Regions from separate parts of the Paenibacillus sp. LK1 genome, predicted to be linked through region 1. Evidence: riboswitches for the same ligand, from Rfam matches in the RefSeq annotation. Region 1 holds a riboswitch; the other holds the start of a gene.

Region 1 (3,492 bases):
GCTTCCAGCAATTCGACAGGGGATATCTCCCGTGCGCGAACCAATTCAGCCAAACCTATGGCATCGTAAGATGTATATGAAAATGATGAAGATGAAGATGAAGACATGATGATCGTTCCTCTCTAAATTGACTTAATCTACTATTCCATAAGTCATCGTACCACCGGAATAGCGAAAAGACAAAAGGCACTGAACATCTCAAAGGATGCCCAGTGCCTTAATTGATTTGCTTTTATATAAAATTCAATTCGTACGAAGCTTTGGTGCACCGTCAGCCGGAGTCGCTGATCGTTCTTGCTGTTTGGAGATGGCGAATAGGGCAATCCAGATGAGGATGAAGCCCACCAGTTGCTCCCATGTAATTAATGTACGGAATGCAATCCAGTTTACCAGTACACCGGCCATCGGGAAGCTCAGTTCTGCAAGCGTTGCGACTGAGGCCTTGGTGGAAGAGAGCCCTTTGTAATATAAGAGAAGACTCAGTAAGCCTGGCAGTAAAGCCTGGCCCAGAATATTAAGTGCTACAGCCGCCTGTTCACCTGTAGCGGAAGGGAATGTCCAGGCAGCACCTTCGTTCCACGTCATAAAGATCAGTAGCGGCAAGGCTACGACAAAGCGCAGAGAGGTGACCGTTTCATAACGGGTTTGCCCCAGCATCAGCCGCCCCATAACCGTTGAACCGCCCCACAACGCAGCTGCACCCAGTGATAACAGGCTGCCTGCATGAACCCAATTGTCCCAGTTGCCAAGGGGAAGGGTAAATCCGAAAGTGAGCAGGTATGTTCCTGCAAGTGCAATGATAAACAGTCCACCGAAGCGGCGAGGCAATGTTTCTTTCAGCAGCAGCTTAGCCAGAACAATCGCAAATAGCGGCTGCATCTTTTGCAGTAACAAAACAGTGTTGGGATCGTTATGCGTAAGTGCCAGAGTGAACAATACCGTGGCGAGAGCAGATCCTCCCCAGGAGATAAATATCACGGCTATCCAGTGGCGTGCACGCAGGTTTTTCAGATCGGCCCGGAACTTCCACAAGACGGGAATTGCCACAAGGCTGACAATAATATGTTCCACCAGTACAATTTGAGTGGAGGTCATCGTTTTGAGCAAAATAATACGGAACAGTGGATCTACACCCCAAAGGGCGGCGCCGAGCACGACGAGCCAGAATCCGGTATTACTTCGTTCCTTGTGGTAAACGGTTGATGCAGATTGGGTCTTTTCCATATTCAGGACTCCTTCGTCAGAACACGGAATCTTCAGTTGGCAAAATCGACAAAAGCCCCCGTTTTGGTATACACCAAATAAACGGGGGCTCAATCATTAACATGTCGTACGAAAATAAGCCTTCCGTAACGGCATGTCAATGTGTTGATCTTCTCTCATCCGGACTGTACCGTCGGCCTTGGAGTCACACCAAGTCAGTCGCTGAATCCCTACATCGGGTCAAACAGCGAGTCGCGGGCTGGTTCCGAAGAACATCACCGCCGGTTGGGAATTGCACCCTACCCCGAAGATCCTATTCAATTATATTTTGTTGAACAAGCTGTAACATTAATAAGTCCATCTTATTCCTGTAAGCGCTAGCAGTTCAAGTGTTTTTTTAGAATATGATATTCCAGCTTCCCTGTTGTCTGCGTAATAATACAATCTGCCCTGCATGATACGCATCGTGAAGTACCCAGCGAGCTAGTTCATGTGCCCATTTTTCATCCGTATCCATGTACGGAGCTTCAAGATCGGATTCTTCTAATGAAGAGAGCTGATCACGAAGCTGTCCGGCTAATTGTGTTGTGTTTTGCATAAGTGCACTCCAGCCGGTGGTATCGGAAGGGTCGCCGGGATCTCCAAAGGTGGATTCATTGTTTTCGGCAGGTGTACCGGAGGGTGTTTTGCCCTGAATACGACTCAACAAGCGATGATTATAGTAATACATATGGTTAACCAACTGCCAGATGCTTAATCCACCGGATGATGGAACCCAGGCTGCCTGTTCAGCAGTCAGTCCTTCGAGTGCCTTGGATAAAGGCACAATCCAGTTACATTGATCCCAGGTATCATCTTTCTGAATGAGCAATAGTTCTGTTGCTGTTGTAGTCATTGATTTTTCCTCCCTAAAATGAATTCATGGTAACTAGCTAAAGTGCTTAAATGTGGTTACAATTAATATAACCCAAACACGAATAATTGTAACTATCTTTTTGATTTTAGATGGTTACAATTTAGCGGAGGTACGTATGGATAGACTATGGACTGATTTTGTAAATAGTGATTACCATGACTGGCGTGGTGGAAATCGCTCAGAGGACAGGCTTGGCAAAGCCGAATGGCAGCAGGCATTCCTCAAACAATGGCAACTGAATGCATCTGTACCTGCTTCTTCTGAAGAAGAGGGAGCTTTGAGAAACTTCAGAAATGAATTGCAGGCTATTGCAACTGGTTTATCTGACGGAAATGTATTATCAAACAAAGACCAGGAATGGCTTAACGGCATAATGGAGGAAGGTCAAGTCATAAGAAGACTGAACGCTGGAGATGAGGGACTGAATCTTTCACTTATTCCTGTAGGAACTCAATGGCAGCAGGTCATGGCAGAGGTCGCAGCCGATTTTGCCATCACTGTAGTTGAAGGGGATGGGGGAAGAATTCGTATCTGTGACAATACGGATTGCCGTTGGATTTTCTATGACGATACACGTAGTAGAACTCAGAAATATTGTGATGACAAGATGTGTGGTAATCTGATGAAGGTTAGAAGGTTTCGGGCAAAACAGAAGAAGGATTGGCAGCAAGAGTAGGGTATATGCAAGGAAAGTGTGATTTATTGTACTTTGCATCAGACAGGAAATATTCAATAAGATTTGTATAAAACCAAAATTGAATCTTACCATCCACTTCTATATAATGGTTATATACTTAAAATATTTAAGCTAGTCATTTCATCAGAGATTAACATCCAGGATTCAAGCGTATATCCAACAAAAACAATGATTGGAGATGTGTCTTGTGGGGACAAGTTATCTACTGAAAAATGGTTGTGTATTGTCTATGGATTCGTCGGTGGGTCAGTATAAACGGGCGGACGTTCTCATTGAGGATTCTCTTATTACTGCTATCCAGCCCGATCTGAGTTGTATTGAAGCGGAAGTGATAGATGCATCGGAGATGATCATTCTCCCTGGACTTGTTGATACGCACCGGCATGTATGGGAGTCACTTGTAAAAACAGCGGGAACCAACTGGTCACTGCCGGTCTATCTGCAGAATCTCTACTATGGAGCGATGGGAAGTAAACTCCGGCCACAAGACAGCTATATCGCCAATTTGCTGGGTTCTTTGGAAGCGCTTAATGCAGGAGTGACCACGGTGCTTGACTGGAGTATGCCGTATTCCCCGGAGCACACGGATGAACTGATTCGCGGACTTCAGGATGCGGGTATTCGGTCGGTTTTCGCTTATGGTGTACCAGGTGAGACGCCCTACTGGAACAGAGAA
Region 2 (3,492 bases), on a different contig from region 1:
CCCACATCGGTTCCCAGATCTTCGAAGTTGAAGGTTTCCAGATGGCTGTTCAACGTGTTGCTGAATTTGCAGCAAGTGTATATGAACGTCTTAATGTTGCTTTCAAAGTGGTTAACCTGGGTGGTGGATTCGGAATCCGTTATATCGATGGAGATACACCGCTTGAAGTTTCACAATACGTGAAAGCGATCACGGATGCGGTAAAAAATCATTTTGCTCAAATCGGCTATGCCGTGCCTGAGATCTGGGTTGAACCAGGCCGCAGCATCGTAGGTGAAGCCGGAACAACACTTTACACAGTTGGAACAAGCAAAGATATTCCAGGGGTTCGTAAATACGTAGCTGTGGATGGTGGAATGACAGACAATCCACGTCCAGCGCTGTATGAGTCCAAATATGAAGCTGTATTGGCAAACCGTGCAAATGAGGCAGCTCAGGAAACGGTATCTGTTGCTGGTAAATGTTGTGAGAGCGGCGATATGCTGATCTGGGATTTGGACCTGCCCAAAGTGCAAAGCGGCGATCTGCTCGCAGTAGCCTGCACAGGTGCTTACAACTACTCCATGGCAAGCAACTATAACCGGATTCGTCGTCCGGCAGTTGTATTTGTCAAAGACGGTCAAGGGGATGTTGTCGTACGCCGTGAGACGTATCAGGACATTATCCAGAATGATCTGGTACCTGAGCGTATTGCAAAACAGCCAGTTACCCGTTAATTTAAGTTCAAATAGCGGAGTTCTATATGAAGAAGACAAAAAAGGACACTCTTTTTTGTCTTCTTTTGCATGTTTAGGGCCGGATTTTGAAAAAAATCTTGCTGATTATTTTGCGATCAATCCATTTTCGGTGTACACTAAGAAAAGTGCTATAAAGCTTGGCCCAGGGTCATGCGTTCTGGCACCATTAACGATGGTCATTACGAAAGGAGTCATTTACATATGGCGAAACAAGCGAAAATCAAAATGGCAAACGGCGGAGAAGTTGTAATCGATTTGTTCGATCAAGAAGCTCCAAACACAGTAGCAAACTTTGAAAAACTGGCTAACTCCGGTTTCTACAACGGTCTTGTATTCCACCGTGTTATTCCGGGCTTTGTAGCTCAAGGCGGATGCCCTAACGGTTCCGGTGCAGGCGGCCCAGGTTACACAATCAACTGTGAAATCAACCCGAACAAACATGAGCGTGGAACATTGGCTATGGCACATGCAGGCCGTAACACAGGCGGAAGTCAGTTCTACATCTGCTACCAACCGCAACCACATTTGGATGGACAACATACTGTATTTGGTAAAGTAACCAAAGGTATGGAGTTCGTAGACGCTTTCGAAGGTCGCGACAAAATGGAAACTGTTGAAGTAGTAGAAGCTTAATCAATAACTGTATGTAAACCGTTTCGCAATTAGCGAAGCGGTTTTTGTTTACACTTAAGCTTATTAAAAGTTAGTATGTGACAAAAAGGAACAAAAAACAATTGATTTTTTGACGTTAAAGTGCTAACATCCAATTAATAACGCAACGAATCCTTCAGGGCAGGGTGCAATTCCCTACCGGCGGTGATGCAGTATGTGAGGATATCTATCCAGCATTGATGCAAAGTCCGTGACCCGTCTGCCTGTGGCAGATGGCTGATCTGGTGTAATTCCAGAACCGACAGTATAGTCTGGATGGGAGAAGGAGAGGGTGCAGTCTTTAGGGGCCGCATTCCGCAGGAGTGTTGCTGTACAGTTTTTGACGAATTCATTTCCTGTGCAGGGAGAAATCCGGTTACTTCCGGAAATCTTCATACATATGCCACATCATAGAAGCTCTTTACCTGTAATTGAAGTTCATTAAGGTATGTGTCTGCTTTCACTTGCCTGAAATGAAGTTTTGGGCGATGTGTTGTTGGCGATGTATCAATAGTACTGCTGGTGACACATGTCTCTCATCATCCCCATCGAACGGTTTGTTCGACGGGGATTTTTTATTGGATATGGAACATGCCTCTCTGTTGGAAGGGAGGTCTATAACTTAAGATTTTAACCGTGGGGTGAACGGACTTGGAAATGATTAATGATGAATTTTATATGGCGCTGGCACTGGATATGGCAGAACGGGCACAAGGACAGACCGGAATCAATCCGGTAGTCGGTTGTGTCGTTGTAAAAGAAGGACGTATCGTGGGCCTCGGAAGTCATCTCAAACGGGGAACGGGTCATGCAGAGGTTCATGCGCTGAACATGGCGGGCAGTGATGCTGAAGGCAGTACAGTATACGTTACGCTTGAACCCTGTAGCCATTATGGCAAGACTCCACCATGCAGTGAACGTCTCATTCATGAGAAAGTGAAACGTGTCGTCGTATGCTGCGAAGATCCGAATCCGCAAGTCTCCGGCAGAGGGATCAGCATGCTGCGTCAACAAGGGATCGAAGTTGAAGTTGGAGTGCTGCGTGAGCGCGGAAGACGGATGAACGAGAAATTCATCAAATACATTACAACAGGTCTCCCCTTTGTAACTTTGAAGACGGCCTCTACTCTGGATGGCAAAATCGCTACGCGTAGCGGTGACAGCAAATGGATCTCTAACGAGTCAGCTCGCGAGATTGTTCACGCGCTTCGTCATCGCCATCAAGGGATTATGGTTGGTGTGGAAACGGTCATTGCAGACAATCCCGAACTCACGACTCGCTTGCAAGTGGAAGGGATCAGCCCGGTACGAATTGTGGTCGATTCCAAGCTGCGTCTGCCTGTAGGAGCCAAAATGGTCAAGGATGGCCTTGCACCAACTTGGGTGCTTACAACGGATGAGGCGAGCCCTGAAGCGGCTGAGCGGCTGGAAGCCTATGGGGTGGAGATTATACGTTGTGGTCCAGGACCACGTGTTGATCTGTTGAGTGCACTCAGCAAGCTTGGTGAGCGTGAAATTGGTTCGATTCTGCTTGAAGGCGGGGGCACTCTGAATGGCGCCATGCTGGAAGCACGGTTGGTAGATCGACTGCTCATGTTCATTGCTCCGAAAATTGTTGGAGGATACGAAACACCAGGCAGTTTCCGCTTCGAGGGTGTAGAGCGCATGAGTCAGGCAATTCAATTGCATCAGCTGGAAATTGAGCAAGTTGGAGATAATATTAGCATTGGCGGAATTCCGGTTTGGCCTGAATAAATGAATTAACGATAACGAAATAAATAAAGGAGGCGGTAGCATGTTTACCGGTTTGGTGGAAGAAGTCGGTCAGATCCGGCGTATAGGTCGGAAAGGCGAAGCGATGGTCCTGAATATCGGAGCTTCCGCCATCATGAACGACTTGAAGATTGGCGATAGTGTAGCTGTGAACGGGGTATGCTTAACTGCGACAACCCTGGAGGGTGGCGGATTTACTGCCGATGTGATGCCCGAGACATATCGACATACCAATCTTAGTCAATTGCAATCAGGGAGCAAAGTTAATCTGGAGCGAGCCATGCTGTCAGGTGGTCGTTTTGGCGGGCATATCGTTCAGGGCCATGTCGAT

The links. Region 1 has a riboswitch for FMN ahead of CS562_RS04860 (DMT family transporter). Riboswitches for the same ligand answer to the same signal wherever they lie in the genome.
Region 2: it holds a riboswitch for FMN, as region 1 does, so the genes downstream of both, ribD (bifunctional diaminohydroxyphosphoribosylaminopyrimidine deaminase/5-amino-6-(5-phosphoribosylamino)uracil reductase RibD) here and CS562_RS04860 (DMT family transporter) in region 1, are expected to answer to the same signal.

What each region holds. Positions count from the first base shown of each region.
Region 1 covers NZ_PEII01000002.1:235,313-238,804, reverse strand. The annotation lists gene CS562_RS04865 (amidase) at 1-107, opposite strand, end outside; gene CS562_RS04860 (DMT family transporter) at 244-1,224, opposite strand; FMN riboswitch at 1,368-1,519, opposite strand; gene CS562_RS04855 (DinB family protein) at 1,601-2,098, opposite strand; gene CS562_RS04850 (CGNR zinc finger domain-containing protein) at 2,235-2,795, shown strand; partial or broken gene CS562_RS04845 (amidohydrolase family protein) at 2,995-3,492, shown strand, end outside.
Region 2 covers NZ_PEII01000010.1:63,025-66,516, reverse strand. The annotation lists gene lysA (diaminopimelate decarboxylase) at 1-716, shown strand, start outside; gene CS562_RS21510 (peptidylprolyl isomerase) at 939-1,370, shown strand; FMN riboswitch at 1,517-1,680, shown strand; gene ribD (bifunctional diaminohydroxyphosphoribosylaminopyrimidine deaminase/5-amino-6-(5-phosphoribosylamino)uracil reductase RibD) at 2,040-3,143, shown strand; gene ribE (riboflavin synthase) at 3,184-3,492, shown strand, end outside.